Regions from separate parts of the Micromonospora sp. NBC_01405 genome, predicted to be linked through region 2. Evidence: riboswitches for the same ligand, from Rfam matches in the RefSeq annotation. Region 2 holds a riboswitch; each other region holds the start of a gene.
The links. A riboswitch is a leader RNA that binds a small molecule or an ion and turns the genes downstream of it on or off. The one in region 2 is predicted to bind cobalamin.
Positions count from the first base shown of each region.

Region 1: another riboswitch for cobalamin. It lies ahead of OG559_RS22980 (CbtB-domain containing protein); the one in region 2 lies ahead of OG559_RS08685 (ribonucleoside-diphosphate reductase subunit alpha).
Region 3: another riboswitch for cobalamin. It lies ahead of OG559_RS23035 ((2Fe-2S) ferredoxin domain-containing protein); the one in region 2 lies ahead of OG559_RS08685 (ribonucleoside-diphosphate reductase subunit alpha).

Region 1 covers NZ_CP109532.1:5,280,593-5,287,884, forward strand. The annotation lists gene OG559_RS22950 (RyR domain-containing protein) at 1-745, shown strand, start outside; gene OG559_RS22955 (hypothetical protein) at 735-1,247, shown strand; gene OG559_RS22960 (SCO2525 family SAM-dependent methyltransferase) at 1,257-2,051, opposite strand; gene OG559_RS22965 (hypothetical protein) at 2,470-2,616, shown strand; gene OG559_RS22970 (cobalt-precorrin-6A reductase) at 2,625-3,353, shown strand; gene OG559_RS22975 (CbtA family protein) at 3,385-4,170, opposite strand; gene OG559_RS22980 (CbtB-domain containing protein) at 4,274-4,483, opposite strand; adenosylcobalamin (AdoCbl) riboswitch at 4,523-4,610, opposite strand; gene cobA (uroporphyrinogen-III C-methyltransferase) at 4,600-5,652, opposite strand; gene cobC (Rv2231c family pyridoxal phosphate-dependent protein CobC) at 5,643-6,737, opposite strand; partial or broken gene OG559_RS22995 (cobyrinate a,c-diamide synthase) at 6,729-7,292, opposite strand, start outside.
Region 2 covers NZ_CP109532.1:2,200,109-2,207,400, reverse strand. The annotation lists gene OG559_RS08695 (S8 family peptidase) at 1-1,040, opposite strand, end outside; gene OG559_RS08690 (hypothetical protein) at 1,340-4,573, opposite strand; cobalamin riboswitch at 4,877-5,093, shown strand; gene OG559_RS08685 (ribonucleoside-diphosphate reductase subunit alpha) at 5,264-7,292, shown strand, end outside.
Region 3 covers NZ_CP109532.1:5,294,953-5,302,244, forward strand. The annotation lists gene OG559_RS23020 (precorrin-2 C(20)-methyltransferase) at 1-44, opposite strand, end outside; gene OG559_RS23025 (precorrin-8X methylmutase) at 41-706, opposite strand; gene OG559_RS23030 (sulfite reductase subunit beta) at 703-1,578, opposite strand; cobalamin riboswitch at 1,624-1,805, shown strand; gene OG559_RS23035 ((2Fe-2S) ferredoxin domain-containing protein) at 1,940-2,593, shown strand; gene cobN (cobaltochelatase subunit CobN) at 2,590-6,189, shown strand; gene cobF (precorrin-6A synthase (deacetylating)) at 6,186-6,944, shown strand; gene OG559_RS23050 (GNAT family N-acetyltransferase) at 7,104-7,292, shown strand, end outside.

The DNA of each region.
Region 1 (7,292 bases), 3.1 Mb from region 2:
CCGCATCTACATCTGCGCCCCGGACGAGACCAACGGGCTGCAGTTCGTGCTGGACACGCCCGCCCTCTGGCAGAGCGCGGAGAGTTCGGTCTTCGTACCGGTCTACCGGCAGGCAGCGCTTGCCGCCGCCTTCCACGGCGATGCCCGCCACGATCTGCTCGACGAAGTACACGGCAAGCTCCGCCTCTATCCGGTGTTGACTCACGCCTGCGATGCCCGGCTGATCGCCGAGGACCTCACCGAGCGGCTGGCCCGGCTGATCCACGAGCGGTACCTCCAGGCACAGCAGCGCGCCGGGGTGCGCCCCGGCGGCGCGCCGGCGATGGTGGGCTGGTCGCGACTGCCCGAGTCGCTGCGACGGGCCAACCGGGCCCACGTACAGGACATCGCCGCCAAGCTGCGTAACCTCGGGTGCGTCGTGGCGCCCCGGCGCGGCGGCACCGGCGACGCTTCCGCCGCCGGAGAGGCCATCGATGACCGGATCGAGGAACTCGCCCGCCTCGAGCACGAACGGTGGTGCCGGGAACGGCGCGGGGAGGGCTGGACGCACGGCGAGTTCCGCGACGACATCCGGCGGCGGCATCCCGCCCTGCGGCCATGGGACGAGCTTTCCCTCGACGTTCAGGAGCAGAACCGCGCGGAGATCCGGGCACTGCCCGACGTGCTCTCCGACAGCGGGTTCGAGCTGATCCGGCTGGCACCCGCGGTGCCCAGGCAGCGGGAAGGACCGGGGGATGCCGACTGAACCCGCACCGGTGCGCGTCGGCATAGCCGGGCACATCAACCTGACCCGCGACACCGAGTTGCTCGTCGCCGACGCGCTCCGCGCCGAGTTGCGCCGGATCAGCGACCGTCCGGTGCATGGCGTCACCTGCCTGGCCGCCGGCGCCGACCAGGTCTTCGCGCGCACGCTACTGGACATGGGCGGCACGTACGAGGTGATCCTGCCCGCCCGCGACTACCGCACCGCCGTGATCGCCCCGGAGAACCGAACGGCCTTCGACGAGCTGCTCGCTCGGGCGGCAGCGGTCGTCCACCCCGGCCACGACCGCTCCGGCACGGCCGCCTACGTGGCCGCCAACCGGGAGCTGGTGCGACGGGTGCAGCGACTCGTGGCGGTCTGGGACGGTAATCCGGGCTGCCACGCGGCGGCGACCGACCGGACCGTCAACTGGGCGCGGCAGCAGGGTGTCCCGATTACGATCCTCTGGCCCACCGGTGCCCGCCGGACGAGTGCCGGCGACTGACGCGATGCCCTAACCGCGGCTGCGACCGGTGGCCAGCAGCATGCTCAGATATCCGTCCCGCAGTGGGGTCCGGGGCCGGACCTCGTGGAAGTCCAGGTCGTACGCGCTGGTCGCGATGCTGGCCACCACCTCGGCGCGCTGCAGCGCCACGGCCGGGAACAGGCGCTCGCCGACGTGGTAGCCGCGGGAACCGAGCATGACCGCCACGACGAAGGGCGAGCCGGGCCGCAGCGCGTGCAGGAAGCTGCCGATGGCGTGCTCGGCCTCCGCCTGGTCGGCCGATATGGAGCAGGCCACGAAGAACATCGTGCCGGCGTCCCAGGCACGCCTGGGCAGGTCGAAGACACTGGCCCGCAGCACCCGGCCCACCTGAGCCAGCCGGCCCCGTGGGTCGGTCACCGCCGAGTACACCGGGTGCTCCACGCACACCTGCCAGTACGGGTCCCAGAGCTCGTCGTAGCTGGCGATCTGCGTGCTCAGCCAGCGCACGTTCGACGCCGACCATTCACACAGGTCGAGCGTGCGCGCGAGCGGCAGCAGCGACAGCGCCGGGTAGAGGTTCGCCCCCGATCCCACGTCGACACAGCACGCGTCGGAGAGTGCCGTCTCAGCGAAGAAGTCCCTGGTCCGGCGGAGGATCTCACGATCGTCGGCACGCAGCACCGCGTAGTTGTGCCGGACGTATGCCTGGGGGTCGAAGCTGTCCCACTCGACGTCAGAATTGGTCGGCCTCGGAGACCGGATCGATGGTGCGGGCGTCGACGACTCGCCACAACCGCCGCCAGCCGCCGGGATCAACGCCATCGAGGCGCCTCCATCCATGTTGGTGGATCACACTGGTCGTCGTAGCGGCGCTTTCCCCTACTGACCCCTGTGTAGCGGAGGTGGTGGTGGCTCGCAAGGGGCGGCACCGCGGCAACTCCTCCAGCAGGCCGGCGTCGCACGCCCGGCGCCACTCACTCATCGACCGCGAACGACCGCCGGAACGGCCGCTCTGATCGAGGCCCGACCGTCGTCATGGTCCCGTCGTGCCCCGAAGGGCAAACCTGTGCTGGAGATCGTCACCGAAGGAACATCCATCCTCCCCCCGGGAGGACTACTTGATCTGCACCGCTGGTCTCACCCCACCCTGACACCCAGGGTCCGGGCAGGGAAGGCAACGAGGGACGGCTCGGAGAGAGCCCGCCGGTCCGATGGGCAGACGGGAAGCGATACTGGAGCGGTGGACGCACAGGCTCGCCGTACCGCCCGGTTCATGGTGGCGGGCACGACTTCTGACGTAGGCAAGAAGCATCTCGATGTCGACGCGTTGCTGGGCCTGGCCGGGCATGGCGTTCCCGCCATCCCTGCGATCGGACCTCACGCGTGAGGGTCCTCGTGCTCGGCGGGACGGGGGAGGCCCGCGCGCTGGCGGCCGCGCTCGTCGAGGACGGTGCCGAAGTCGTGACCTCGCTTGCGGGACGTGTCGCGCGTCCGCGGCTGCCGGTCGGACAGGTGCGTGTCGGTGGCTTCGGTGGGATCGAGGGGCTGACGACGTACCTGGAAGGGGCCGGGGTGGGTGCTGTCGTCGACGCGACACACCCGTTCGCGGAAAGGATCAGCGCCAACGCGGCTGCGGCGTGCCCGGCGGTCGGCGTTCCGCTGCTCCGCCTGGAGCGGCCCGGCTGGGCTGGACGGCCTGAGGCGTTCGGCTGGCACTGGGTCGGCGACCACGACGAGGCCGCCCGAGTGGCGGCAGGGCTGGGAAAACGGCCGTTCCTCACCGTCGGGCGGCAGTCGCTCGGACGCTTCGTCGAGCCGCTGCGCCGCCACGAGTGCCTCGTGCGCGTGGTGGACGAGCCGGACATCCGCCTTCCGGCCTCCTGGATGCTGCTGCGCAGCCGTGGACCGTACACGATCGAACACGAGCGGCAGGTGATGGCAGACGCGGACGTCCTGGTGACGAAGGACTCCGGCGGAGACCACACCGTCGCGAAGCTCGAGGTCGCCGCCGAGCGGGCGATGCCGGTGGTCGTCGTCCGCCGAGCCGGACCGCCGGGCGGTGTGCGGGTCGTCCGTGACGTCGACGCCGCGCTGGCCTGGGTGCAAGCGCTGCCGGCACGCTGACCGCAGCCGCGCGGCGGCGGTCCGGGGCGGCTCAGAGCGTGGCGGCCAGTTCCTGGCGGCGCAGCCGCTCGGCGGCTCGGTCCGCGTCACGTCCGACCAGGCCGGTCAGCACGAGGCCGAGGACGGCCCACGTCGCGGCCAGGGTCATGATCGACGAGCGGCGGAAGTACCAGAGCGTGTCGGCCGGGAAGTTGCCGACCTCGTTGACCGTCGGCAGGACGGCGCCGGCGACCACGACCACGACCAGGTATGCGGCGGCACCGACCAGCACCGCGGCGTACGCGCCCAGCCGGGGCAGGACCCGCCGGGCCAGGAGCACGGCGCCGATCGCCGCGACGAGGCTCAGCGCCCAGAAGCCGAAGTACAGGGCGGTCCGCTCGCCGATCGTGTCGCCCGAGCCCACCGCCGGCGGCGTGGCGGGGTACTTGAAGAACGGCACCAGCGCCGTGGCGACGAAGCCGACGCCGGCCACCACCGCGGTGGAGGCTCGTGCTGAGAGCGTGCCCAGGCGCCCGACGGCGAACGCGGCAGCGAGCGCCGTGGCGCCGCCGAGGACGGCGCCCATCAGGATGGTGCCGGTTGCCAGGCCCCAGGTCGACTGCGTCTCGCGGGAGACCTCGGCCTCCTCACCGTGGCTGTGGGATTGCTCGGCGGTCGCGTCGTCGTGCGGGTGCCCGTCTTCGGCCGAGCCCGCCTCCTCCAGAGCGATGGCGGTGTCGACCTGGGGCTCAGCGACGACGTAGGCGACGAGGAAGGCCGCGAAGCCGGCGATCAGGCCGGCCAGCAGGCCGTGCACGAGAAAGGTACGAGGGGCCATCAAGGGTCCGTTCGAGAGCCGGCCGCGGGCAGCACAAGCCGCCGGCAGGACCGGGAGCGAGAGGAAGAAGAATCCGGCCGACCGGACGCCAGACGCGCGAGCGTCAGTGGCAGGGGTAGCCCAAGACGTGCCGTGCGTCGTGAACCAACTCGTGCACGACGGTGCCCTCGAAGACGGAGAACGCTCCCTGCTCGGCGCCCACGAAGAACAGGACGACGGCGGTGAGCAGCGCGAAGAACAGCGCCCAGGGGGCGAGCTCGCGAACGGGAATGGTGGGAACAGCGGCCGGAGCGGCCGTGGTTGCCTGAGACATGACACTCCTTGGGAAATCTGCGTCCCATCGATGAATGTTCACCTGGCTGGAGGGTCTGGCTTCGCCGCAAGCGGCGTCACAGTAGCGCGACTGCGCCGGGATCACACCGGCTTCCTTCAGCAAGGTGGGACGACCATAGCAGGTATCGGGCGGGGAAACGGTGTGGCGGCTGTCATGACCGCCCACGCAGGACGCGGATCGAGCGCGGCCACGTGACCGATGACCGCGACGGCAGGGGCGCCGATGCCGGCCGCGGCGGTGTCGGCGACGAGGTGGGCGAGGGTGCTGCGGACGACCTGCTGGCTGGCCAGGCTGGCATCCGCCACGACCGCGCACGGCGTGCCCTCGTCCAGATCGGCGGCGATGAGCGCTTCGACGATGGCAGGAAGGGTACGCACACCCATGAGCACCACGATCGTGGTGCCGGATCGTGCGAGGGCCGGGTAGTCGATCGACGAATCGGGGTGGCCCGGCGGTACGTGGCCGGAGACGACGGTGAAGCCCTGGACGAGTCCACGGTGGGTGACCGGAATGCCGGCGAGCTCGGGGCCCGCGACGCTGGACGTCACGCCGGGCACCACGGTGGTGGCGACCCCGGCGTCGGCGCACGCGGCAACCTCCTCGAAGCCGCGGCCGAACACGTAGGAGTCGCCGCCCTTGAGCCGCACTACGTGACGCCCAGCGCGTGCGTGCTCTACGAGGAGACGGTTGATCTCCTCCTGGCTGGTGCTTCGCCCGTAGGGGATCTTCGCGACGTCGACGACCTCGGCCTCCGGGCGGGCCCACGCCAGCGCCTCCCACGGCGCCAGCCGGTCGGCGATGATCACGTCGGCCTGTTCGATGGCCGCACGTCCGGCGACGGTGACCAGACCGGGGTCCCCGGGGCCGGCGCCGACCAGCGTGACATGACCGGCCCGGCCCGTCCGGTCGGGTGCGTCAGCCGTCAGGGGCGCGACGGCCCGCAGCACGACATCGAAGCAGCCCTCGTCCACGGGTGCCGTGACCCAGGTCAGGCGCCGACGGAGGGCGAGGTCCTCCAGCGCGGCGCACACGGTCGGCGCTGCGACAGTGACAGCTGCACCCTCACGCAGCAGCGCAGCGACCGTGGCAATGGCGCGCGGGCCCCCGTCTAGGACGAGCACGCTGCGACCGGTGACGTTCAGCTCCATGTGACGGTGAGTCCCAACGTGGTGAGCAGATGGCGGGTGGCGGCCGGCTCGCAGACGGCGATGCGCGCCCACGAGCCGTCGAGACCGGGGAAGGTGTCGGTCCGGCGCACGGCCACGCCTGCCTCTTTGAGGCGCGCGTGCGCCCCGGAGCCCAGACGGGCGAGGACGAACGGGGCGTTGGACTCCGCGACCGTGAGGCCGAGCTCGCTCAGCCCGTCCACGAGCGTGCGCCGCTGCCGCACGCACAGCGCGGCCCGGCGCCCCGCCTCGGCCTCGGCCTGCGGCCCGGTGGTCGCGACGACGGCATGCAGCGCCGGGGTGCCGACCGACCAGGGCGGTTGCTGGGTTCGGAGGTCGGCGACCACGGCGGCGTCGCCCACGACGTACCCGGCGCGGATGCCGGGAATCGACCACAGCTCGGTCAGGCTTCGCACCACGACCAGCCCGGGTAGCCGGTGCGAGGTGAGCGTCTGCGGCTCGCCCGGCACGAAGCCCATGAACGTCTCGTCCACGACGACAATGCGCCCGGGGCGGCACAGGGTGCGCAGGGTCGCGGCGGCGTGCAGGCGCCCGGTCGGGTCGGCGGGGTTGCCCACCACGACGAGGTCCGCGTCGTCAGGGACGGCACCGGGGTCGAGGGCGAAGTCGTCCTCGGTCCGGCACAGGACATGGGTGACGGTGTGGCCCGCGGCGCGTAGCGCGACGTCGGGCTCGGTGAACTGGGGGTGCACGACGACCGGGCGTCGCCAAGGACGTGCTCGGGCGAGCAGGAAGAACGCCTCGGCGGTGCCGGCCGTGACGAGCACCTCGGACTCGTCACGACCGTGGCGACGCGCCACAGCGACGTGAGCCGCGGTGGCTTCGGGGTAGGTGTCGGAGGTCCCGATTGCGTCGCGCAACGCCCGCTCGAGCCACTCCGGGCGGGGCAGCCGGCTGACGTCGACCGCCAGGTCCAGCAGGCCGGCGGACAGCTCCAGGTCGCCGTGGTGGCGCAGCGGGGCCACGGGCGGTTCGGGACCCGGCGGCACGGCGACGGCGTGCGTTCGTGGCACACCAGGTGCCGCGATTGCGTCCGCCCGGTGCACCGCGTCCGCGAACGACTGGGCCAGGCGCGGGTGCCCGGCCCAGTGCACGTGCAGATAGGACGCGCTGAGCGTCAGGCCCGCGAACCCGACGTCGCCGCCCTCCAACGTCCACGCGGGACGCTCGCCGTGCACGGGAGTGACCGTGGTGCGGTGGAATTCGTGCGCCGTGGCACCGGTCCCGCGTGCGCCGAGGAGCTGGTCCGAGCCGAGTTCGGCCCGGCGGTACGCGAGGGTGAGCCGGGGCGTCATGACCGCGTCGGCGTCGAGCGCCCCGACCATGGGGTGCCCGTCGACGGAGCGGCACAGGTACAGCAGTCCGGCGCACTCGGCCACCGTCGGGACGCCGTCGAGGACAGCCTGACGCAGCTCGTCGCGCAGGGCCGTGTTGGTGCTCAGCGCGGCCGCGTGCATCTCGGGGAAACCTCCGCCGAGATACAGGCCGCGCGTCCCGGCGGGCAGCCGCTCGTCCCGGGCCGGGTCGAACGGCACGACGGTGCACCCCGCTGCCTGCAGCAGCTCGGTCGTCTCGGCGTACCGGAAGGTGAACGCACGCCC
Region 2 (7,292 bases):
GCGGACCTGATGCCCACGCCGGGGGCGAAGATGTCCACGCAGGAGCCGTAGTTGGAGAAGCTGGCCCGGCTGTCGTTCGACTGCGTCGCGGCCACGGTCAGCGCGGTCGGCACCGACGCGGGTGAGAAGTTGCAGGCGTTGGCGTTCGAGTTGCCGGCGGGGACCGTCACGGTGATGCCGTCGGCGACGGCGTTGGCCACCGCGCTGTTGAGCGCGTTGTTGAAGGTGGACTGGACCCCGATGTTCGCGACGGCGGGCTGCCCTGCCTGGTGGTCGCCGACCATCCAGTTGATGCCGCTGATCAGGATCGACAGGGTGCTGGGCAGGACGCAGTCGAACACCTTGACCGCGACCAGCACGACGTTCTTGGCCACCCCGTGCGTCGTCCCGCCGACGGTGCCGGCGGCGTGGGTGCCATGCCCACTGCAGTCGTCCGCCGGCAACATGCCGTCGACCGCGTCAACGCCGTAGATCGCCTGACCGCCGAAATCCTGGTGCCCGATGTAGATCCCGGAGTCGACGATGTACGCCCTGACTCCGGTGCCCTGACTGACGAAACTGTAGGTGCCGCTGAGCCCCAGCGGTGCGTCGATCCGGTCCAGGTTCCATGGCGCGTTCAGTTGCGTGGTGGCCAACGTGGTCAACCGGTCCTGCTCCACCTGGGCGACCGTCGGGTCGGCGGCCAGCCGGCGGGCGACCGCCTCCGACGCCCGCATCGAGAAGCCGTTCAGGGCGTCGCCCCAGACCTGGTCCGGGTGCACGCCGTAGCGGCCGGCGAGGCTGCTGACCACGCTGGACGCCGTGGACCGGCCGCCGACCGCGCTCTCCTTGAGCGTCACGATGTAGCTGCCGGGAACCGCCGTCGCGCTGCCGGCGCCCAGGATCTCGCCGATCGCACCTGGCGTCGGCTCGGCAGCGGCTGCCGAGGACGCCGGACCGGCGAGCATGGTGGCGGCCAGGGTCGTGGTGGCGAGGACGGCCATGACGGCCAGCCCGGGTCGACGGCTGTGGGTGAAGATCGCCCTGTGGCGGAGTCTCATCTCTGCGCCATCCCTCTGCTCCGGCCGTTCCATCGCGCTCGTGACGCCGATGGAATGGTCTGGTCGGTTTTCGGGATCGTACTGCGCGATTGCCTCGACGGCGATTGACTGAATGCGCCAACCAATCGACGGGGCTCTTTTTGGCATGGGGTGCCAATAACTGTTCCCGGAGGTATCAGGAGGCCGTACGAGGGCTCGCACTCCCGATCAACGAGATCCGGGCCGCCTCGCGGGGCCGCGGACCGATCTGCTGGGGGCAGGCGCGCCCCCCGAAGCGGATCGGTCCGCGGCCGATCGACTCAGCTGACGGTCACGGAGACGGTCTTCGGCGGCTGTTGCAGCTGACCGTAGTTGTCGGTTCCCCTGACCGAGACGGTGTAGGCACCCGCGGGGACCACCGGTGACGTGTACGCGAAGTTCGACCCCGGGGAACCCGGGCTGGTGAGGAAGACCGAGATCCACGGGAAGTTGCCCGGGACGGACGGCGTGCTGAACACGCCGGAGGCGTTCATCCCCTGGCCGGCGCCGTTGACGATCTGGACGTCCACCCGAAGCATCCCGACATCGTCCACGGCACGTCCGGTGACCACGATCCTCGAGTCCGTGTAGACCTCGCCGTTCTGCGGGGTGAGGCTCGGCTCCAGCCGTGGGTCGAGATCGCCCGGATACACGAGGTACCGAGCGGTGGCGCCGGAAGTCGAACCGTCCTGCTGGCCCGCCGTGTCGACGGCCCACGCCTCGACGCTGTACTCACCCTTGGTCGGCAGGTCGATCGACAGGGCGAATGTGGTGCTCGTCGCGCCGGGCGAGGCGAGGGTGGCGTTCACCGTGGCGAAGCTCGCCGCCATGGTGCCGTTCGGCTGCACGTACCGGCCGGTGTCGAGGTCGCGCAGCGCCACCCGCACGCTCTGCACGCCAATGTTGTCCGTCGCGGTGCCGGCCAGGTTGAGGTGCAACTGGTCGACGTTCTGGTCGACGCCGGTGAAGTTCAACAGGCCGTTCGGGAAGGCGTCACCGGGCACCTGGGCGGTGACGGTGAGCCGGCCCAGGTTGGCGGTCGCCGTGCTCAGGCCCAGGTTGTCGGTGGCCCGCACCCGGAAGTCGTACACGCCGGGCGTGAGCGGCACGGTGGTGTAGGACCAGTTGTACGACGGGGCGTTCAGGTTGATCGGTGAGACCCGGTGGTACGCCGCGATCGAGTCGGCGCCCCACGTGCCGTCGGCCGCCAGCGCCTCGCGCGTGGTGTTGTTGCGCAGGTAGATCTCGACCGACTTCAGGGTGCCGTCGTCGCTGGCGGTCCCCGAGAACGTGATCGAGCCGCCCGGCGCGACGGTGACCGGCGCGGCGGCGGTGGGCGGCGTCATCGGCGTGGGGGTGCTGACGGCCACCGACGGCGCGACGCCGGTCGCCGAGATGATCCAGTCCCGGGTGTCGCCGCGCAGGTCACCCTGACCGGCGTTGTCGATGGCGGTGGCCGTCATCTTCCACTCGCCCTCGGTGGGGAGGGCCACCTCGACCTGCCAGGTGGTCGACAACGCGCCGATGACGTCCGGCTCGCCCCGGAAGGTGTTGTAGACCGGTGCGGCCGTCCCGTCGTCCTGGAGGTACTGGTTGTCCGACCTGCGGAACGAGTACGTCATCGCGCTGACGCCCTTGTCGTCGCTGGCGGTGCCGGTCGCGACGAAGCTCTGGGCGGCGACCAGGCCGGCGGGCGGCGAGGTGATCTTCGTGGTCGGCGGCAGGTCGTCGAAGCTGAAGGTCTCGATCTTCTTGACGGCCTTCGAGGCATCGCTCTGGCCGTTGTTACCGAACGTCTTCGCCTGGACCTGGTATTCGCCGACGGGGAGCGACACGGTGAGGGACCACGAGGTCGAGGCGGTGTTCACCGCTGCGACCGTCGCGTTGATGCTGTTGGCGGCGCCCCACGTCGTGAGGTCGTCCTGCAGGTACTTCTTGGAACCCCGGTTCTGGATCTCGATACCGACCTTGGTGACGCCGGCCGGAGAGGTCGCCTGCCCGCCGAGCGCGAACGGCGCGTTGGCCTGCTTGACCGCCCCCTCGATGGGCGTGACGATCGTCGTGTCGACCGGCGAGGGCGCCGGTGCCTGGGTGAGGTCGAAGAACCCGACCCGCCCCACCGGCAGGCCGCCCTTGGTGTTGCCGTCGCCACCGACGAAGAGGCCGCGCGGGGTGGCCAGCATCGCCTTCTCCCCTTCGTACGAGCTGGAACCCGGGTTCCACTCGATCGCCGTGCCCGTGGCCGGGTCGAGCGCGCCGAGGTGGTCACGGCGGACCACCTGGTCGCCGAGACCGTAGCCGCTCAGGCCCTGGCCCGTGCCGTACCCGACGTTGTCCAGGCCGGGCCACGGGACGTTGGAGGTCGGCGATTCCTGCCAACTGAAGTGGCCGCCGACGTACACGGCCGTCTCGGTGATGGCGACCGAGTAGATGCTGTCGAAGTGACGCGACACCCAGGTCGGCTCGACGTGGTCGGCGCCGGTCACCGGGAACGCGATCGCCGTGTCGTTGATCGGCGGGCGGTCGCCTCCCGAACCGCTGGTGACGACGAAGTAGGAGTCGTCCGGCGCGACGTCACCGGCGAAGACCCGCTGGATGCCGCCGACGAAGGAGAGGTTGTCCTCCCACAGGCGGGTGCGCCACGGCAGGAGGGCCTTGGTGGCGGTGTCGACGAGACCGACGCCGTAGCGGTCCTGGCCGGCGATCTGACGACCGGTGTGGATGACCAGCAGTTTGCTGCCGTTGTGCGTCAGCTTGAGCTGCTGCACGGTGAGCATGCCGCCGACGCCGATGCCGCCGGACAGGGGCAGGTTGAATCCGCTGTCGACCGCCCCCGTCGTCGGGTTGAGCGCGACCAGCCCGGTGCGGTTCACGCTGTTCACCTTCGTGAACTGGCCGCCCACGTACACCGCGGTGCTGCTCACGGCCAGAGCGGTCGCGCGCCCGTTCCCCTGCGCGGTGAACGCCGCGATCGGAGCGCCGGTGACCGGGTCGAGCCGTACGATCTTGCGCTTCGTCAGGCCACCGACCGTGTTGAACGAGCCGGCGACATAGAGCGACGAGCCGTCCGGCGAGGCCTCGACGGCCTCGACGGATCCGTCGAACGTCGGCTGGAAGCCGGTGTCGATCAGGCCTGTGTCGATGTTGTAAGAAGCCAGCGACGGCTGCGCCACCGGCGTCCCGCCGACGTTGGCGATCGCGGTGAAGGAGCCGGCGATGAAGACCCGGTTGCCGATCACCTCGATGTCGGTGATCTCGCCGTCGGTGATCCTCGGTACGTCATTGCGCGGCGTGCTGGGAACCAGCCCGGTGTGTCCCGGCACCGACAGTGCCGCAGCCGTGCGGACGGCCGTGCGGGTCGCATCGCCGCCGATCGTTCTTGTAGCGGCGCGAGCGCTGGTGCTCGCGACCTCGTCGGCGGCACTGTCCTGCACAGTGCCCGCAGCCGCCGGTTGGCCTGTCAACAACACAGCCCCGGCGACCAGACCCGCGATGGCGCGGCTCCGAACGTGCATCGAGACAACCCCCTGTAAAACGCCTGAATCGCGTCGCCGGGTCGATTCCCGGCAACGTCCATCCCTGGCGTGCCGGAAGTCACCGTAGGAGGTCGCCATCCCTTGTGTACGGACGCCCGTCGGAAACCCGACCGGTCGACATCTGTTCCGGTCCTACCGGCCGGGTCCGCCGTCCTTGGATCCAGACCCGCCCCACCAATCGGCTCGGTCGCTCTGTGAAGGAATCGACGAGGCTTCACCGCCGTGGCAGCCGACACGCCCGGACTCGACATGTGGGGTGTGACAACGCCGTAGTCCCTATATATGGTGTCGACCGTAGCTGGTTCGGCCGCTCATCCGGGGCGGTCGAGGCAAGAGGGAACCCGGTGGAAATCCGGGACTGCCCCGCAGCGGTGAGTGGGAACGACCGCCGTCATCAGCACTGGGCCGCCAGCGGCCTGGGAAGCGACGGCCAGTAGAAGACCGGCGAGCCCGGTCACGCCCGCGAGTCCGAAGACCTGCCAGCGCGCCGCGCACCCATACCGGGGTGGGCGGCGGTCCGAGGCCGCGTGGGACGGCCGACGCCACCTGACCCGCGCCCCGCCGGCGTGACGTCCGCCGGTGTCTGTCTCCACGCGCCCGAAGGCCATCAGGTCTCGAGCCCGCGAGGAGTGAGTGGTGGCAGTCACCGAGGTTGTCCCGGCCGATGGCATGGTGGCCGACGAGGCAGCCCTACCGGGCCCGCGGCGGACGCAGATGCGCGTCCGTAAGCGCGACGGCGGCACCGAACCGGTCGATGTCAACAGGATCGTCGGAGCGGTCGAGCGGTGGACGGTCGGCCTCGCCGACGTCGACCCGTTGCGGGTGGCGACGCGGACGATCAGCGGCCTGTACGACGGCGCGACGACCGCCGAGCTGGACCGGCTGTCCATCCAGACCGCGGCCGAGATGATCGGTGAGGAGCCGCAGTACTCGCGGCTGGCCGCCCGCCTGCTGGGTGGCTACATCGACAAGGAGGTCCGCAGGCAGGGCATCGGGTCGTTCAGCGAGGCGATCCGACGGGGCCACGTCGAGGGCCTCATCGGCGACGGCACCGCCGCGTTCGTCGCCGCCAACGCCACCCAGCTCGATGACGCCGTCGACCCCCACGGTGACCTGCGGTTCGAGTACTTCGGGCTGCGCACGGTCCACGACCGGTACCTGCTGCGCCACCCGACGAGCCGGCTGGTGGTGGAGACCCCGCAGTACTGGTTGCTGCGGGTGGCCTGCGGCCTGTCCCACGCCCCGGACGAGGTGATCGAGTTCTACCGGTTGATGTCGAGCCTGGCGTACCTGCCGAGTTCGCCGACGTTGTTCAACTCCGGCACCCGGCACACCCAGATGTCCTCCTGCTACCTGGTCGACTCCCCGCGCGACGAACTGGACTCGATCTACCAGCGGTACGCGCAGGTGGCGAACCTGTCGAAGTTCGCCGGCGGCATCGGCATCGCGTTCTCCCGGGTCCGGTCGCGGGGCGCGCTGATCCGGGGCACCAACGGGCAGTCCAACGGGATCGTGCCGTGGCTGCGGACGCTGGACGCCTCGGTGGCGGCGGTCAACCAGGGCGGCCGGCGTAAGGGCGCGGCCTGCGTCTACCTGGAGCCGTGGCATCCGGACATCGAGGAGTTCCTGCAACTGCGGGACAACACCGGTGAGGACGCCCGGCGCACCCACAACCTGAACCTGGCCAACTGGGTCCCGGACGAGTTCATGCGCCGGGTGGAGGCCGACGGGATGTGGTCGCTGTTCGACCCGGACGTGGTGCCGGAGCTGCCGGACCTGTGGGGGGACGAGTTCGACGCGGCGTACCGGGCGGCCGAGGCGCAGGGCCGGTACGTGCGGCAGGTGCCGGCGCGGGAGCTGTACGGGCGGATGATGCGGACCCTCGCGCAGACCGGCAACGGGTGGATGACGTTCAAGGACGCCGCGAACCGGTTGTGCAACCAGACCGCCGAGCCCGGCAACGTGGTGCACCTGTCCAACCTGTGTACCGAGATCGTCGAGGTGTCCAGCGACGCCGAGACCGCCGTGTGCAACCTCGGCTCGGTCAACCTCGCCGCCCACCTCGCCGACGGCGGCATCGACTGGGAACGGCTGCGCGCCACCGTCCGCACCGCCGTGACGTTCCTCGACCGGGTCATCGACATCAACTACTACCCGACCCCGCAGGCCGCGGCGAGCAACCCCCGCTGGCGACCGGTCGGCCTCGGCCTGATGGGCCTGCAGGACGTGTTCTTCGCCCTGCGGCTGCCGTTCGACTCCCCGGAAGCCCGGGAGCTGTCCACCCGGATCAGCGAGGAGCTGTACCTGACCGCCCTGGAGACCTCCGCCGACCTGGCGGAACGCCTCGGAGCCCACCCGGCCTTCGCCGAGACCCGGGCGGCACGCGGCCAGCTCCAGCCGGACCTGTGGGGCGTCACGGGCAGCCAGGCGCAGCGCTGGGGGGCGCTGCGGGAGCGCGTCGCCGCGCACGGCCTGCGCAACTCGCTGCTGGTGGCGATCGCCCCGACCGCCACCATCGCCTCCATCGCCGGCTGCTACGAGTGCATCGAGCCGCAGGTGTCCAACCTGTTCAAGCGCGAGACCCTGTCCGGGGAGTTCCTCCAGGTCAACACCGCTCTCGTACGCGAACTGAAGGCCCGCGGCCTGTGGACCGACCAGGTCCGCTCGGCGATCAAGCGCGCCGAGGGATCGGTGCAGG
Region 3 (7,292 bases), 3.1 Mb from region 2:
GGATCCCCCGGGCCGACCCCGACGCCGAACAGCCGGCCACTCACTCCGCCTCCTGGGCCAGGGCGTTGAGCGCCGAGGCGGCCAGCGCCGAGCCGCCGCGACGCCCGGTCACCACGAGATACGGCACGTCGAGCCCCGGTGCCTCGGCGGCGAGGTCGATGAGCGCCTGCTTGGACTCGGCCGCACCGATGAAACCCACCGGCGTGCCGATGATCGCGGCCGGACGCGGTGCGCCGTCACGTAGCATCTCCAGCAGGTGGAACAGGGCCGTGGGGGCGTTGCCGAACGCGACGACGGCACCCTCGACGTGCTCGGCCCACAGGGACACCCCCACGGCGGACCGGGTCGTGCCCCACTCGCGGGCGAGCGCCGGGACCTCGGGCTCGCGTAGGAAGCAGCGGACCTCGTTGTCGCGGGGCAGCCGGGCGCGGGTGACGCCGGCGGCGACCATGTGCGCGTCCGTCAGGATCGGCGCCCCCGCATCGAGCGCCGCCCGGGCCGCCGCCACGAGACCGGGGTGGATCACCAGGTCCCGCGTCAGGTCGGTCTGCCCGCACGCGTGGATCATCCGCACCGCGACCCTCTCGGCGTCGGCCGGGACACGCGACAGGTCGGCCTCGGCGCGGATGGTGGCGAACGAGTCGGCGTAGATCGCCGCGCCGTCGGTGACGTAGTCGTAGCGGCGCGTCGGTGGGGCGAGAGTCATGCATTCTCCAGATCGGGGACGAGCAGGGTGCGCCGTGGCGTGACGACGAGGTCGCCGGCACCGAGGGCGCGGACCTCGTCCATGAGGCGAGCATCCACCCGGCCGTCGGGCACCGCGAGGTGCAGCGCGACACGGCCGTCGTCCTGCACGATCCTGCCAAGCGGGGGCGGCGGCGTGCTCACCCGGGTCCCCGCGGCACGCTCGAGCGCGGCGCCCAGCACTGCCGCGCCGGAGCCGGGCAGCTCGTCGACGTGCCAGGGAGAGCTCGGTTCGCTACCGGCGAGCTCGGCGAACCGCACGGCGAGTCTCGTCAGCGCCGCAGCGGCCTCGTCCAGCGGGACGACCGGTCCCCACGACGTCCCGGCGCGCAACTGCGCGGTGCCCGTGTCGAGCGCCACGAGACCGAGGTCCAGGTCGCGCTCGACCAGGTCGCCGCGGCCGTCGTCGAGCACGAACAGGAACCGGCCGGTCAGCGCGCCGAGCAGGGGCTCCGCGCACAGCCGGGCGTCGAGGTCAGCGCTCACCGGACGCAGGTCGGCGCGGCCACCGCTGCGCCCGGTGAGTGGTGAAGCCAAGATGTTGCGCACCCGCTCGTGCGACGCCGACGGCACGAGCCCGGTGGCCATGACCGCGTCCACGACCGCGTCCGGCAGGCGCCCGTCGTCGTGCTCGATGCCGCGCACCTGGAGGTTGGCGCGGCTGGTCAGGTGGACCGCGCGGTCGCCGTGCTCACGCGCCACCCGGACGAGTGCGCCGAGCGCCTCGGTCGTCACGGCGCCACCGGGGACGCGCACCCGGACGAGCGCGCCGTCGTCGGCGATCCAGGGGCGCAGCAGACCGGGACACAGGTCACGGCGGGTCCTCTCGGTCACGGCGCCATCGTGCCAGAGCCCGTCTCGGGCGCCGCCGGTCGGCGGTGCTACGTTCGTCATGCCAGCCAAACTCAGCCATGAGCCAGGGAACCCGGTGAGAGTCCGGGACTGACGCGCAGCGGTGAGGGTGACGGGCGGAGCACGACGCCACTGGACCAACGGTCTGGGAAGGCGCTCCGTCCGGTTGATCCCAAGTCCGAAGACCTGCTGGCCGCAGACCCCGTCTGCGACACCTGCCCATCCAGGCCTCGCGCACAGGCCTCCGGACGAAGGAAGACCGTCGTGTCTCGTCATCCTCGCTCGCACCAGACCGGATCCTCCCACCAGGTTCTGCCCAACTGGCTCGTCTGCTCCTGACGTCGTGAGCGTCCTCGTCCACGTCGCGACCGCGCTGCCGGACGCCGCCCGATCAGCGGTGCTGCGCCGGGGGGCCGAGGCCGCCGGTGCCCGTCTGGCATTCCTGCAGGGCGGCGAGCCGACACTCACCCACGTGCTCGACCTGGTGCACGCCGCCGGCGTCCGAGAGGTTCGCCTCGAGCCGGTGAGCACCGACGACCTGACCTACGCCCGCTCGTGGGTGGGACGCGTCGCCGGCCACTGGCACCGCCAGCAGATCGACCCGCCGGTCATCCGGTTCGGAGAGCGGACCATCACCGGCCGCGAGGCGCCGTTGTCGTCACCGGCCTGGGACGCGCCCCCGCCGTACCGGCACCATCTGCTGCTGTGCCGTGGCCCGCGCTGCAGCGCCCGAGGTGCGGACGAGACCTACCGCGCGCTCGTCGGCGCGCTCGTCGAGCACCGGCTCACCGACTCCGACGTCCTCATGGCGCAGACCGGGTGCTTGTTCCCGTGCAATCACGGCCCCGTGGCCGTCGTCCACCCCGACGGCGCCTGGTACGGGCCGGTACGACCCGGCGACGCGGCACGGCTGGTCCGCGAGCATCTCTGCGCCGGTCGCCCGGTCGACGGCCTGCGCCTCGGCTCCCGGACCATCTCCACCGAAGGAGAAGCATGACCCGCATCGCTCTCATGTCCACGTCGGACACCGACCTGTTGTCGGCGCGTGCCAGCGGCTCGGACTACACCTGGGCCAACCCTGTCCGGGTGACCGACGAGCGCCGCGACGCCCTGACCGCCGAGGCGGACCTGGTCGTGCTGCGCGTGCTCGGCTCACCCGAGGACGTGCGGGACGTCGCCGCCCTTGTGCGCGACGCCGGGTGTCCCCTGGTCGTCCTCGGCGGGGAGCGGACGCCGAACGCCGCACTCATGGAGCTGTCAACCGTGCCGATCGGCGTGTGCGCCGAGGCACACCGCTACCTCGCCGAGGGAGGCGCGGAGAACCTGGGTCAGCTGCACGCCTTTCTCTCCGACACGGTGCTGCTGACCGGCGAGGGCTTCGAGCCGCCGGCCGTTCTGCCCGAGTGGGGCGTCGGCCGGCAGGCAGCCGGGAGCGATGTGCCACGGATCGGCGTCCTGTACTACAGGGCTCACGAGGTGAGCGGCAACAACGCGTTCGCGCACGAGCTCGCCGACGCGATCGACGCGACCGGCAAGGCCGTCGGCGTGCCGATCTTCGTCTCCTCGCTGCGGGCGGCGCCCGACGAGCTGTTCACCGAGCTCGCCACGCTCGGCGCGATCATCGTCACCGTACTCGCCGCCGGCGGCTCCAAGCCCGCCACCGCCAGCGCCGGCGGCGACGACGAGTCCTGGAACGTCGAGCGGCTGCGCGCCTTGGACGTCCCCGTGCTGCAGGCACTGGCGCTCACCTCCAGCAAGGCCGACTGGGAGGCATCCGACGACGGCGTCACCCCGCTCGACTCCGCGACCCAGATCGCCATCCCCGAGTTCGACGGCCGGCTCATCACCGTCCCGTTCTCGTTCAAGGAGGTCGACGCCGACGGTCTGCCGCGCTACCAGACCGACGCCGAGCGGTGCGACCGCGTCGCGGGCATCGCGGTGAACCACGCGCGGCTCCGACACGTTCCACCGGCCGAGCGCAAGGTGGCCCTTGTCCTGTCGGCCTACCCGACCAAGCACAGCCGCATCGGCAACGCCGTCGGCCTCGACACGCCCGTATCGGCGATCCGGCTGCTGCGCGCGATGCGCGACGCCGGCTACGACCTCGGCGCGCCCGGCGAGATCCCCGGGCTCGACCCGCTCCCGCCGGTCGAGGGGGAGGACCCCGACACGACGGCCGGCAACGCGCTCATCCATGCGCTGATCGAGGCCGGTGGCCAGGACGAGGAGTGGCTCACGCAGGCCCAGCTCAGCGAGTCGCACGTGCGTATCGGCCGCGACGACTACCTGCGCTGGACCGCGCACCTGCCGGACGAGCTTCGTGACGCCATGGCCGAGACCTGGGGCGAGGCCCCCGGCTCACTGTTCGTCGACGACGCCGGTGACATCGTGCTGGCCACGCTGCGCGCGGGCAACGTCGTCATCCTCATCCAGCCGCCACGCGGCTTCGGTGAGAAGCCGGTCGCGATCTACCACGACCCCGACCTGCCACCGTCGCACCACTACCTGGCGGCGTACCGCTGGCTTGAGCTCGGCTTCGGCGCCGACGCGGTCGTGCATCTGGGCAAGCACGGCTCGATGGAGTGGCTGCCGGGCAAGAACGCCGCGCTCTCGGCCGGGTGCGCCACGGACGCCGCCATCGGCAGCATGCCGCTGATCTACCCGTTCCTCGTCAACGATCCCGGCGAGGGCGCCCAAGCCAAGCGCCGCGCGCACGCCACGATCGTCGATCACCTCGTACCGCCGATGGCGCGCGCCGAGAGCTACGGCGACATCGCCGAGCTCGAGCAGCTGCTCGACGAGCACGCCAACGTCGCGGCCATGGATCCGGCGAAGCTGCCCGCGATCCGCCAGCAGATCTGGACGCTCATGCAGTCCGCGCAGATGCACCGCGACCTCGGGCTGGAGGAGCGACCCGACGACGAGGAGTTCGACGACTTCCTTCTGCACGTCGACGGCTGGCTGTGCGAGATCAAGGACGTCCAGATCCGCGACGGGCTGCACGTGCTGGGCCAGGCGCCGACGGGGGAGGCGCGGGTCAACCTCGTACTCGCCGTGCTCCGCGCCACGCAGGTGTGGGGCGGCCAGAACCGCGCTCTGCCCGGCCTGCGCGCCGCCCTGGGGCTCGCGGAGGACGCCCCTCTCCCCGCGGTCGACGCCGTGGAGGGGCAGGCCCGTGCCCTGGTCGAGGCGATGGAGAAGACCGGCTGGGCCGTCGACGCGATCGACACGCTGCACGACGACCCGGTCGTGCGCGACGTCCTGCGGTTCGCCGCCGAGCAGGTCGTCCCGCGCCTGGCCGCCACCACCGACGAACTGACCAACGTCCTGCACGCGCTCGCCGGCGGTTTCGTCGAGGCCGGGCCGTCCGGCTCCCCGCTGCGCGGACTGGTCAACGTCCTGCCGACCGGTCGCAACTTCTACACCGTCGACCCGCGTGCCGTCCCGTCGCGCCTCGCGTGGGAGACGGGACAGGCGATGGCCGAGTCGCTCGTCGCCCGGCACCTCGCCGAGACCGGCGAACACCCGCGCTCGGTCGGCCTGTCCGTGTGGGGGACGTCCGCCATGCGCACGTCCGGTGACGACGTCGCCGAGGTGCTCGCGCTGCTGGGCGTGCGCCCGACCTGGGATCCGGCCTCGCGACGCGTCAACGGCCTGAAGGTGATCGACCTCGACGAGCTGGGCCGTCCGCGCATCGACGTGACCGTCCGCATCTCGGGCTTCTTCCGCGACGCCTTCCCGCACGTCATCGAGATCCTCGACGACGCCGTGCAGATCGTCGCCGGGCTGGACGAGCCCGACGAGCTCAACTTCGTCCGCGCGCACACCCGCGAGGACCTCGCCGAGCACGGCGACCTGCGGCGGGCCACCACCCGGATCTTCGGCTCGAAGCCTGGCTCGTACGGTGCCGGCATCCTCCAGGTCGTCGAGTCCGGCACGTGGCGCGACGACGCCGACCTGGCCGCGGTCTACACCGCGTGGGGCGGCTTCGCGTACGGCCGAGGGCTCGACGGTGTCGCGGCCACCGACGACATGCGCACCAGCTACAAGCGCATCGTCGTCGCGGCGAAGAACATCGACTCGCGCGAGCACGACATCGCCGACTCCGACGACTACTTCCAGTACCACGGCGGCATGATCGCCACGGTCCGCGCGCTGACCGGCGCCGAGCCGAAGGCGTACGTCGGGGACTCGACCATGCCGGACGCCGTGCGCACCCGCACGCTGCAGGAGGAGACCAACCGCGTCTTTCGCTCACGCGTCGTCAACCCGCGCTGGATTGCGGCGATGCAGCGCCACGGGTACAAGGGCGCGTTCGAGCTCGCCGCGACCGTGGACTACCTGTTCGGCTTCGACGCGACCGCCGGCGTCGTCCACGACTGGATGTACGAGTCTCTGGCCCGCGAGTACGTCCTCGACGAGACGAACCAGGAGTTCATGCGCCGCGCGAACCCCTGGGCGCTGCGTGGCATCGTGGAACGGCTGAACGAGGCTGCTGACCGCGGGCTGTGGTCCGACCCGGACACCGAGATCATGGCGGAGATGGCGCGGGTGTACCTGGAGGTCGAGGGCGACCTGGAGGACGACGCGTGACACGACGCCTCGCGCTCGTCGGGCTGGGCCCGGGCGACCCCGAGCTGGTGACGGCCCAGGCTGCCCGGGTGCTCAACGAGGTCGCCTACTTCCTCGTCGCCGACAAGACCGCGCAGCACCCGGGCACGGCCGACCTCATCGCGATGCGCGAGGCGATCTGCGAGCGGCACGTCACAGGGCAGTGGCGGCTCGTGCACGTCCCCGACCCCGAGCGGGACCGTGCCGACCCTGCCGACTACGCCACCGCGGTGCGCGACTGGCACGAGGCGCGGGCGCAGGTCTACGAGCAGGCACTGCTGGACAACCCGGGAGATGCGGCGGTGCTCGTGTGGGGCGACCCGGCCCTGTACGACTCGGCGATCCGGCTGGCGGACCGCATCGTCGAGCGCGGACGCGTCGACGTCGCGGTGGAGGTGGTGCCTGGTCTCAGCAGTGTCCAGCTGCTCGCGGCCCGCCACCGACTCGTGCTCAACGCGATCGGTGGCCCGATCACGATCACGACCGGCCGGCGCCTGCTCGAGGACGCGGCAGCCGGCGACAACCTCGTCGTCATGCTCGACGGGGCGTTGACCTGCCGCCGGCTACCTGAGCCCTCGACCTGGCAGATTTGGTGGGGCGCGAACCTCGGCTCGTCCGACGAGCAGCTGGTCGCCGGCCGCCTGGACGAGGTCGCCGATGCGATCTGGTCACGACGAGCGGAGGTGAAGCAGGGTCGGGGCTGGGTGATGGACACCTACTTGTTGCGTCGACACTGAGAAACAAGCGGCCGTGATGCCCCAGACGCCTGCGCTCGGCGGCCGTGCCGATGGCATCACGTGCCCGCTCGTGACCACTGGGCCGCATGGTTACCGGCCCGCCGATGGCTCAGCCGAAAACGCATTGCCTGGTCCCCAGAGCTGCGGCAGCCTTCAAGAGTGATCAATACGCGTGTGCTCACCGAGGGCGACTGGCAGGTCTGGCGGGAACTGCGGCTCGCTGCGCTGACGGAGGCGCCGTACGCCTTCGGTTCACAGCTGGCGGATTGGCAGGGCGACGGCGACCGTGAGGAACGCTGGCGGCTTCGGCTGGCCATCCCCGACTCGTACAACGTGGTGGCGATGCTC